DNA from 2 places in the Erwinia sp. CGal63 genome. Region 1 is predicted to be linked to the other one. Evidence: predicted binding sites of a transcription regulator. Region 1 holds the regulator's gene; the other holds the start of a gene.
What was found. Region 1 encodes PurR, which represses purine synthesis genes. Its sites were predicted from a motif close to CANGCAAACGTTTGCNTG; they were not measured.
Positions count from the first base shown of each region.

Region 2: a site for PurR is predicted at 1,107-1,124, ahead of MKZ79_RS18135 (nucleoside-specific channel-forming protein Tsx). Genes of this name have one in related genera too.

Region 1 is NZ_JAKUMN010000001.1:1,304,661-1,309,990, forward strand. Features, by position in the region: gene MKZ79_RS05910 (NlpC/P60 family protein) at 337-1,104, shown strand; gene purR (HTH-type transcriptional repressor PurR) at 1,410-2,435, shown strand; gene punR (DNA-binding transcriptional activator PunR) at 2,463-3,371, opposite strand; gene punC (purine nucleoside transporter PunC) at 3,485-4,672, shown strand; gene cfa (cyclopropane fatty acyl phospholipid synthase) at 4,964-5,330, shown strand, end outside.
Region 2 is NZ_JAKUMN010000007.1:32,149-37,478, forward strand. Features, by position in the region: gene MKZ79_RS18135 (nucleoside-specific channel-forming protein Tsx) at 1-831, opposite strand, end outside; gene MKZ79_RS18140 (DUF1543 domain-containing protein) at 1,441-1,944, shown strand; gene pmrB (two-component system sensor histidine kinase PmrB) at 2,141-3,211, opposite strand; gene pmrA (two-component system response regulator PmrA) at 3,208-3,876, opposite strand; gene eptA (phosphoethanolamine transferase EptA) at 3,873-5,330, opposite strand, start outside.

The DNA.
Region 1 (5,330 bases):
CGTGTCTGTATAGTGTAGCGAGTCTGCGCGCGCGATGAAAATGGCATTTTCAGCCGCCGCAAGGCCGCTACGTTTTGGAAACAGAACGTTAAAATACCATTTCCCGCTCGCTCACGCTGCGTTAACTGCAAAAAATCGCGGCAAAATTGCGCAGATAAGCGGTTGAACAGCCTGAATTTTACAGCTTTTACCGCTTCGCGAGGATTGAAACAAAAAAGGCCTTACTTTTTAGTAAAGAGTTCGTTTAGAATTGACCTAACCGACTGCCCAGGCGCAGATCTCCTGATTAAGCCATGCTCTTGCCTCTGGCGGGAGCACAAACTGTTAATGGTAAAGATGCGTTTACTCATCACGCTGCTGATGCTGGCTTTTGCCCAGCTGTTTATCTCTATGGCGCACGCATCGCCACACGCCGCCGTTAAGGCGGATCATCATAAGGCAGACAGCGTTACGCCTGCCCGCGAAAGCGATCGCCGCAAGCGCCGACCGATTAAAACCACCGCCCGCAAAGTAAAAGAAACCCGTCAGCCCGTTGTTAAAAAATATAAGTTGCGCAAAAAAGAGCAGCACGCCGTCGCCGCGCTACCGCCGAAGAAACGCTACGGTCGTCATCGCTTGCGCAACGAGGAGGCGGAAGCCCTGACCAGCGGCTCGGCCACCTCGCCGCTCAGGCTCAGCAAAGCGCACCGCGCGCGCTATCAAAAAGCCCGCGAAACCGCGATGAATAAACTGATGGATCAGCTGGGCAAGCCCTATCTGTGGGGCGGCACTTCGCCTAAAACCGGTTTCGACTGCAGCGGCCTGGTCTGGTACGCCTATAAGGATTTGGTTAAATTTAAAATCCCTCGTACCGCCAACGAGATGTACCATCTCAGAGACGCGGCCTCTGTTAAACGCAACGAGCTGGAGAAAGGCGATCTGGTCTTCTTCCGCATTAACGGTCGCGGCGCGGCGGATCACGTTGGCGTCTATCTGGGCAACGGCAAATTTATCCAGTCGCCGCGCACCGGCAAGGATATTCAGGTCAGCGCGCTGACGGAGGATTACTGGGAGCAGCACTATGTCGGCGCCCGTCGGGTCATGACGCCGAAAACAATCCGCTAGCCTGCTGTACTCCGGCCGGTATCGTCGCAGACGAACCGGCCTTTTCACCGCAAATTTCCACCGGCCGGCCTAAAATTCTCGTTTTTTGCGCCTGCTCTTGTTAGAATCCACGATCTGTTGCGCAACGGGCCTGTTTGTCGCTATCGCCTCCTTCCAGGCCGGTTTCGCATTCTGTTTACTCCCTTCTGATGTAACCATTCCGCAACAAAATATGCGCAATTTATATCAGGAGCGCTGGAATTCCAGGCAAACGTTTAACAAACCGCTTTTCAGTGACTTACTGAACAGCGCAGGAGTCTTTTTTCATGGCAACCATCAAAGATGTGGCCAAACGCGCCGGCGTGTCCACCACGACCGTGTCCCACGTCATTAATAAAACCCGCTTTGTCGCTGAAGAGACGCGGGAAGCCGTCTGGGCAGCGATTAAAGCGCTGCACTATTCCCCCAGCGCCGTGGCCCGCAGCCTGAAGGTCAATAACACCAAAACTATCGGCCTGCTGGCGACCTCCAGCGAAGCGCCCTACTTCGCTGAAATTATCGAGGCGGTGGAGCATAGCTGCTTCGCTAAGGGCTACACGCTTATCCTGGGCAACGCGCATAACGAGCTGGAAAAGCAAAAAGCCTATCTGTCGATGATGGCGCAGAAGCGCGTCGACGGCCTGTTGGTGATGTGTGCCGAATACCCGGACGAGCTGATCACCATGCTGGAAGAACACCGCAATATTCCGATGGTGGTCATGGACTGGGGCGAATCGCGCGGCGACTTTACCGATACCATTCTGGATAACGCTTTTGAAGGCGGCTATCTGGCGGGCCGCTATCTGATCGATCGCGGCCACCGCGATATTGGTGTGATCCCCGGCCACATGGAACGCAATACGGGCGGCGGCCGCCATGCCGGTTTCCTGAAGGCGCTGGCGGAAGCGGGCATTACTCTGCGCGACGAATGGCTGGTACAGGGCGATTTCGAACCGGAGTCGGGCTATCGCGCCATGCAGCAGCTGCTGACGCAAAAGCAGCGGCCTACCGCGGTTTTCTGCGGCGGCGACGTGATGGCGATGGGCGCGATTTGCGCAGCGGATGAAATGGGCCTGCGCGTGCCGCAGGATATTTCGGTGATCGGGTATGATAACGTGCGCAACTCGCGCTACTTCACGCCTGCGCTGACTACCGTGCATCAGCCAAAAGAGCGCCTGGGCGCGACGGCGTTCAATATGCTGCTCGATCGCATCACCAGCAAGCGCGAAGAGCCGCAGACCATTGAAGTGCACCCTACGCTGATTGAGCGCCGTTCCGTTGCGGATGGCCCTTTCCTCGACTATCGTCGCTAGCGTTACGGGCGGCGCCAGGCCGCCCTGTTAAGCTTCCCGCAGCCATTCGCTGTTCAGCGTCTCCGTTTCCCCCAGATACTCCAGTAGCCACTGCAGCGCCGGCGAAGCCTGCTGTTCCGACCAGCTGACGCAGCAGGGACTGTCCGGAAAAGGCGGATCCAGCTGCAGTTCGCACAGCGAGCCGTTTTGCAGTAGCGGTTGCGCAAGATGACCTGGCACCATGCCAACGCACAGTCCGGCCAGCAGGCAGTCGAAGGCGCTTTCCCAGTCTGGCGCCACCAGCCGTCGCTGGTTGTCCAGCGTCCAGGTCGTTCTTTTGGGCAGCGCGCGCGAGGTATCCTCCAGCACCAGCGAAGGCCATGCGCGGATCGCCTCTTCGCTGACTTTCTCCTGACGTTGCGCAAGCGGATGACCCGCTTTGACTACGCAGCGCCAGTTCAGCATCCCCATATTGCGAAAAGCGAAGCGTCCGCCAACCGGGATAGCCTGCGTCGCGCCGATCGCCACATCGACCCGACCATCGGCCAGCGCGTCCCAAACGCCGTTAAAGACTTCTGGTGACAGATGCAGTTCCATATCGGGAAAGTGGCGGTAAAAATCCACCACCAGCTGGCGGGTTCGCGACGCTTTGACGATGCGATCCACGGCGATATTCAGCTGTCCGCGCCAGCCGTTGGCGACCTGCTGACACTGCCGTCGCGTGGCAAGCATTTTTTTGATAACAAGACGCCCTTCCTGAATAAAATGTTCGCCTGCGGCCGTAAGGACGACATCCCGATGGCGTCGCTCGAACAGCGGTACCGCCAGCCACTCCTCCAGCTGTCGTACGGTATAACTGACAGCGGACGGAACGCGGTGCAGCTCCGCCGCTGCTGCGGTGAAGCTGCCGGTTCTGGCGACCGCATCAATCACTTCAAGCGAATGTTCTGACCACATAATCTTCCTGCAAAATTTTTGAACGCAGGACGCAAATATTACCGTTTCACAAGCGCCGCGCCACTCTTTTACACTGCCGGCCGCGATTCACCTGACAATAAGAGCGATTTAACATGCCTTCGAAAGGATTTTTGCTTTACCTGGCGCTGCTCAGCGTCGCCGGTTTTCTGGCCACCGATATGTATCTGCCTGCCTTTACCGCCATGCAGCAGGATCTCCAAACCGAAGCAGGCGCCATTAGCGCCAGCCTGAGCCTGTTTTTGGCGGGCTTCGCCAGCGCGCAGCTGTTCTGGGGGCCGCTTTCCGACCGTATCGGCCGCAAGCCGGTGCTGTTGATGGGGCTGGGACTCTTCGCCGTCAGCTGCGGCGCGATGTGGTGGGCGGACTCGACCGCCATGCTGCTGGTGCTGCGTTTTGTGCAGGCCGTAGGGATTTGCGCCGCCGCCGTAAGCTGGCAGGCGCTGGTTATCGACCGCTACCCCGCCGCGCAGGCCAACCGCGTTTTTGCCACTATTATGCCGCTGGTGGCGCTCTCGCCGGCGCTGGCGCCGCTGCTGGGCGCCTGGCTGCTGAACCACTTTAGCTGGCGCGCCATCTTTCTGGCGCTGCTGCTGCTGGCGCTGATCCTGCTGGTCGCCACGCTGTTTCTCGCTTCGCCCGGCGCAAAGCCACACAAAGAGGAAGCGAAAGTCGGCTTCTTTACCCTGCTGAAATCGCCGGTCTGGAGCGGCAACGTGCTGATTTACGCCGCCTGCTCCGCCAGCTTTTTCGCCTGGCTGACCGGTTCGCCTTTTATTCTGGCGGAACGGGGCCTGTCGCCTGGCGATATCGGTCTGAGCTATGTGCCGCAAACGCTGGCCTTTTTGGTCGGCGGCTACGGCTGCCGGACGCTGCTGAAACAGACGGAAGGCGCTTCGCTGCTGCCATGGCTGCTGGCGCTGTATGCGCTCAGCGTCGGCGCTTTCTTTATCGCCGCTCAGATGGAGGCGCCGTCGACCTGGGGACTGCTGCTGCCGTTTTGCGGAATGGCGCTGGCCAACGGCGCCATCTACCCGATTGTGGTCGCCAACGCGCTGCTGCCTTTTCCTCAGGCGAGCGGTAAAGCGGCCGCGCTGCAAAATACCCTGCAGCTTGGCCTCTGCTTTATCGCCAGCATGATCGTTTCCGGCTTTATCGCTACCCCGCTCTTCACTACCTCGCTGGTGATGCTGAGCACGATCTTTATGACGATGCTTGGCTATATGTTACAGCGAAGCCGGTCAGTCAGAACGACCTATGCTCGCGCAGAAAGTCGCCGTTAAGAGACTGATTCTATTTAGTTAGTCTCCTAACAATAAGCCGTTGAATATTGCCTGAGGTGAGCATATACTCAATTCAGGCAATAAATTATAACAATCCCGTATCATTTTTTTGAGTCCTGACAGGGTTGTCCGGGTATGTTGTGGCAGGCTCCCTCCGCTCTGCAGGTTTCAGTTCAATCCTCTGTAACGCCTGATATCAGGCGCACGTCGTCGCGTGCGTTTTCTCACATACCTGCGGAAATTGACTATTCTTTTTCTCAGGTTTCAATCACGAAGGGTGATGGAGAAGCTATGAGTTCATCGTGTATAGAAGAAGTGAGCCTGGAAGAAAATCAATGGTATCGCATCGTCCAGGAAATGCTGCGCAAAGCCGATATCGATATCAACGGCAGCCGCCCCTGGGATATTCAGGTGACGCACCCCGATTTCTTTAAGCGCGTGATGCAGGAAGGATCGCTGGGCCTGGGCGAAAGCTATATGGATGGCTGGTGGCAATGCGAGCGGCTGGATATGTTTTTCCATCGCGTTCTGCTGGCGAAGCTGGACCAGCAGCTGCCACATCATTTCAAAGATACGCTGCGTATCGCCGCTGCCCGTCTGACCAATCTGCAATCACGCAAGCGCGCCTGGATAGTCGGCAAGGAACATTACGATCTCG
Region 2 (5,330 bases), on a different contig from region 1:
GCCCCAGCCGGTGGATTTCACTTCGAAATTGCCGTTGCCGAAGTTCAGCTCCTGGCCGTCAGCCCACTGGCCGCCGTTATGGAAATAACGCGCCACGAAGGAGTAGTGCCAGTGATCGTAAACCAGCGACAGCACGTGGCTGGAAGCGATAGAGTTGCTGGTGCGGGAAGCGTCGCTCTTGTCGCGCAGATCGGAGCCCCAGTCGAAGTTGGTGAAGCCGATATAGCTCAGCTTGCCGCCCCACAGCGAAGAGATCGGCACGAAATATTTCACCTTGAAGCGATAGCCGTCCCAGCTGTTTTCGTTAGCCGCACCGTAGTTTTCCCACTGATATTTGGCGTAAACGTTTAGCGACAGGTTGACCGGCGAATGGGTGTCGATATCGGTGCCCAGACCCATATACCAGGTATTCTGGCGATTGTCGCTGTTGCGGCCCATATCGTAGATATAGTTGTTGGCGAAATACCACTCTTTGAACGGGCCGAAGCTGAGGTCGGTATTGGTCAGCTTATCGATGGAGAAGCGCGGTTCAATCTCCATAAACATCGGCGAGCCGTGGTCGAAAATGCCGTTGGCGTTAGAGTTGCCGACGCCGAAAAAGTTGGTCAGATCCAGATAGCCGTAAAAATCGAACCAGTCTTTTTTCGCGAAGGCTTCATATTCCAGGTAGACGTCGTTATTAAACTGCGGCCCGAAGCGAGTATGGGTGCTGCCTACTACGTTAACGCTCTGGTGCCACCAGTCGGAAACGTACTGCGGCTGCTCAGGAGCCGCCACTGCGCCATAAGAGAGCGCCATCAGCGCGCCAGCCATCAGAGATTTATATTTCATTATATTACCACATGCTTATCGACCATTTTCTGCAGCCCGCGCGATGGTCTTATCGTCATTATCCGGAACGGAACAGGAAGGCGGTTTCAATACCGAAAACACCCATCTCGAATGCCGGAGAAGTGTGCCGTCATCCGCGCTTAAGGAAATAGAGATTGCTCACAGTTGTCAAACTCTGTTTCATTTCACTTTAATTAAAGTGTGATGCAGATCACTATATGGCGGGAACTTAAACACATGCTTGCTTGTCTGCCGGGAAAAGTCCATTTTAACGCCAGGTAAACGTTTGCTTGTTAAAAGGGAAAAAATTAAAGCGCAACTGGAAAGGTGATGACAGGATTAACCGCTGCAGGCGTATCGCGTAGCAATAAGATTTACTTATATAAAAGCGAGTAATTAGCGCAGTTTATAGTCACTATTTAATAGCCAGCGCAGGCAGAACCGATCGCTGCGGTTCTCACTTCTGTGGCGGCGAATCGTTGCGAAAGGCCTCACATTTTATCGGTTGGTACGAGCCAGCGAACACGTAAACCATTACCGATATGTAAATATTTATATATCGGATGGAAACCAGTACGATCGCGGTTTTGTTGTCACAGGGGAGCCACAATGCAGCTATTTATGTTTTACGTCGGCGGCAATGCCGGAAAGTCTAATATCGAAGTGCACGATATACAGTTTGTCGCGGCCAATAAGCCGGAAGAGGCGTGGCCAGCGCTGCGCGAGGCATGGTTTGGTGATGCGGATAAGATCCATATCGACGGCTATGCGCGGATTACCTGGGCGGATGGTTACGCCGTTACGCTTTCCGCTACGCCGCCGCAGGATAAAAACAGGCTCTTTTTCGTCAACGCCGGCGCCTATCATCCTTCTTCGCTGGCCGAGCTGCATGCCTTCGATCTCTTTGTGGCGAAAAGCGTTAAAGAAGCCAAAGCCAAAGGGCTGGCTTCGCTGCTGAAAGGCGCGCTGCACCAGCATAAAGACAACCTGGCGGATGTGGATGACTGTCTGCTGCTGGATAAGATCGGCGATCTCTATATTCATCTGACGCCATCGGCCGCAGGCGAACCTTTTCGGCCGGAATGGCAGGGCTATCAACCCATTGGCGCCTGACCCGAAAATGATGTCGGCTTTTGGGCGAGGCTTAATGTTGCCTTAATATTTATCCTGGAAACTCTCTTTATCAACCTGAGGAGAGCCCCATGAAACAGCAGCGCGTCCGCCCGATGAGTGAATATACCGCCGTGATTTTCAGCGTCGTTGTCGTCCTGACTTTTCTGCGGATCTGGTTCACCGCCTGAAACTGTTGCTAAGTAAATTTTACCGAAGCCCGACAGCCTGAAGCGCGCCGTCGGTTCTCCAGAAAGAACTGCGCCTTGTGTAGCTGCGCGATGCGGCTGACGATGCTTAGCCCCAGCCCGATGCCGCCGTAGCGGCTGTCCATACGCACAAAGGCGCGGCTCAGCTCGCCGCTTTTGCTCTCATCAATGCCCGGCCCCTGATCTTCTACAGCCAGCACCAGGCCGGCAGCGGTTTCGACGCGAACGGTAATCACCGTTCCGACAGGGCTGTAGCGATGCGCGTTCTCCAACAGATTCCGCAACAGCACCTGCAGCAGCGTCGCGTCTCCACGCACGGTCGCCTCGTCCGTTATGGCAAGCTCAAGCGTTTGCTCGCGCTGCTGCAGCATAGACTGCATCTCCGACTGCATCGGCGCCACCACATCCTTGACCAGCGAAACCTGCTGGTAGTTGCCCGCGGTAAAAGACTGCCCGACGCGGGCGAGCTGCAGCAGCTGCGCCACGCTGTTGGTCATCTGATCCAGACGCTGGATAAGCGGACGAACGTTAATCTCGTGCTTTTTCTCCAGCAGCTCCAGATGCAACCGCAGCCCGGCCAGCGGCGTGCGCAGCTCATGCGCGACGTCGGCGGTAAACAGCCGCTCGCGCTCCAGACCCGTGGTGAGACGCGCCACCAGCTGGTTCACCGCCAGCGTAACCGCATCTACTTCCCGCACCGAACTGGCGATGTTGATGGGATCCAGATTGTCTTCGCTGCGGTTTTCCAGCTGCTGCTGCAGTTCAGAGAGCGGTCGCGTAATCCACTTAACCAGCTGAAAACAGAGCAGCAGGGCGAGCGTAATCATAATCAGGCTCGGCACGGCCAGGCTGGCGACCGCTTCATGAATCTCCTTTTCCACAGGCTTATGCAGATCGCGGTTTTGCAGCTCCGCTTCCACTAACAGCTGGATCTGCTCTTTGCTCTCATGCCATAGCCACGCCACGCTGATAATCTGACAAAGCAGCAGGATCAGGCCTACCGCCACCAGCAGGCGAAAGCGCAGCGTGTTGTTCTGCTGCCGGAAAAAAGAAGGGATCATTCAGCCTCGGATTTAATCAGGGCGTAACCAAAACCGCGCACGGTACGGATCGCCGCTCTGCCGATTTTGTCGCGCAGGTTGTGAATATGCACCTCAAGCGTATTGGTGGACGGTTCCGTTTCCCAATTGTAGATATCGTTATAGAGGATCTCGCGATGCACCGGCTGCCCGGCCTTGAGCATCAGCCGCGACAGGATAGCGTACTCCTTCGGCGTCAGCTCCAGCAGCCGGTCGGCCAGGTGGATCTGGCGATGAGTCATATCCAGCGACAGCTGGCCGAAAGTGAGTCGGCTGTCGCCCTGATTGACGTCGCGGCGGATCAGCGCCCGGATGCGCGCCAGCAGTTCGTCCAGCGCGAAGGGCTTGATCAGATAGTCGTCCGCGCCCGCATCCAGCCCGGTGATTTTGTCACCTACGGTATCGCGCGCGGTAAGGATCAGCACCGGATACATTTTCTTCTGGCGGCGCAGGCGCAGCAAAAGGCGCAGACCATCCTCGTCCGGCAGGCCCAGATCGAGGATCAGCAGGCTATAAAGACCGCTCGCCAGAGCGGCTTCCGCGTCACGGCTGGTGGCGACGCCGTCGCAGACGTAGCCTTCGCCTTCCAGCGCCATCACCAGGCCCTGCAGCAGCAGGGCGTCATCTTCCACTACCAGAATTTTCACCTGTTTTTACTCCGACAAGCGGTCAGGATATCGTCGCCAGGCACATAGCTATGCGTCTGCGTGCCGGTTAGTCCCAGTACCGTTGAAAAAAGATTATCCTGCGACCACTGATTTTCCGTCAGCTTGCTCATGCAGCCCATATCCACCGCGTGGCGCTGCTGATAATCAGGCGACAGCCAAATCACCATCGGCACATGCTTCTGCGCTTCGGGCGCTATCGCGTAAGGCATACCGTGCAGATAGACGCCGTTTTCCCCCAGCGATTCGCCGTGATCGGAAAGGTAAACCAGGCTGGTGGTAAAACGATCCTGATGTGATTTTAATACAGTAATCGCTTTATCCACGATGTAATCGACATAGAGCAGCGTATTGTCATAGGTGTTAACCAACTGCTCTCTGGAGCAATCCTGAATCTGATTGGTGTCGCAGGTCGGCGTAAACTGTCGGAAGCGCGCCGGATAGCGATTGTAGTAGGTCGGGCCGTGGCTGCCGATAGTGTGCAGCACGATAATGCCGTTGCCTTTCAGCTGATTGATATAGTCATCCAGCCCGTGAAACAGCACTTCGTCATAGCATTCGCCATTGATGCACTCTCCCGGCAGATTAAGCTGCGTCATATCCTGATGCGGCACCCGGTCGCAGGCGCCTTTACAGCCGCCGTCGTTTTCGTTCCACAACACGCTGAGGCCGGCGCGCTGCACGATATCCAACAGCCCTTCACGGTGGCTGGCGAGCACGTCGTCATAATGCGCGCGTGGCATCCCCGAGAACATGCAGGGCACCGAAATTGCCGTGGCGGTGCCGCAGGAAGCCGTGTGCGGGAAATAGACGACGTCGTCTTTCGCCAGCAGCGGATTGGTCTGGCGCGGATAGCCGGAAAGCGAGAAGTCCGCCGCGCGCGAGGTTTCACCCAGCACGATAATTGTCAGGCTTTTTTTCGCGCCGTTTAGCATTTGCGGACTTTGATGCGCGTCTTCGCCCATTTTCACCAGCGGCAGATTGGCCATCTGGTTGTGCTTATACCAGGAAAGCGTGGCGGCGATGCTGTTGGACGGACTCAGCGACTTCACCAGCTCTTTATTATTGCGAAACAGCGAGGCGTAATCTTTATAGAAGAGCAGCGCCACCAGCAGGATCAGCAAAGCGGAGCCAGCCAGGCTAATAGCACGCGGCGCCACGCTGCTCAGCAGGCTCGACGGCTTTTTGAACCGCAGCCAGAACGCCAGAGCAGCAGCGAAAACGCCAAACACCAGCAGGTTGATAATCAACTGCGGCGTCATCAGGGCAAAAGATTCCGACGCGGTGGTATCCAGCATGTTCACAATCATCGAGCGGTCGAGAACGATATTGTAGTTCCAGATAAAGTACTGCACGGCGGCGGAAACCAGCACGAACAGCGCGATCAGCAGCCTGTCCAGCCAGAAAAACGAGGCCAGCGTCAGGACGATATTGAT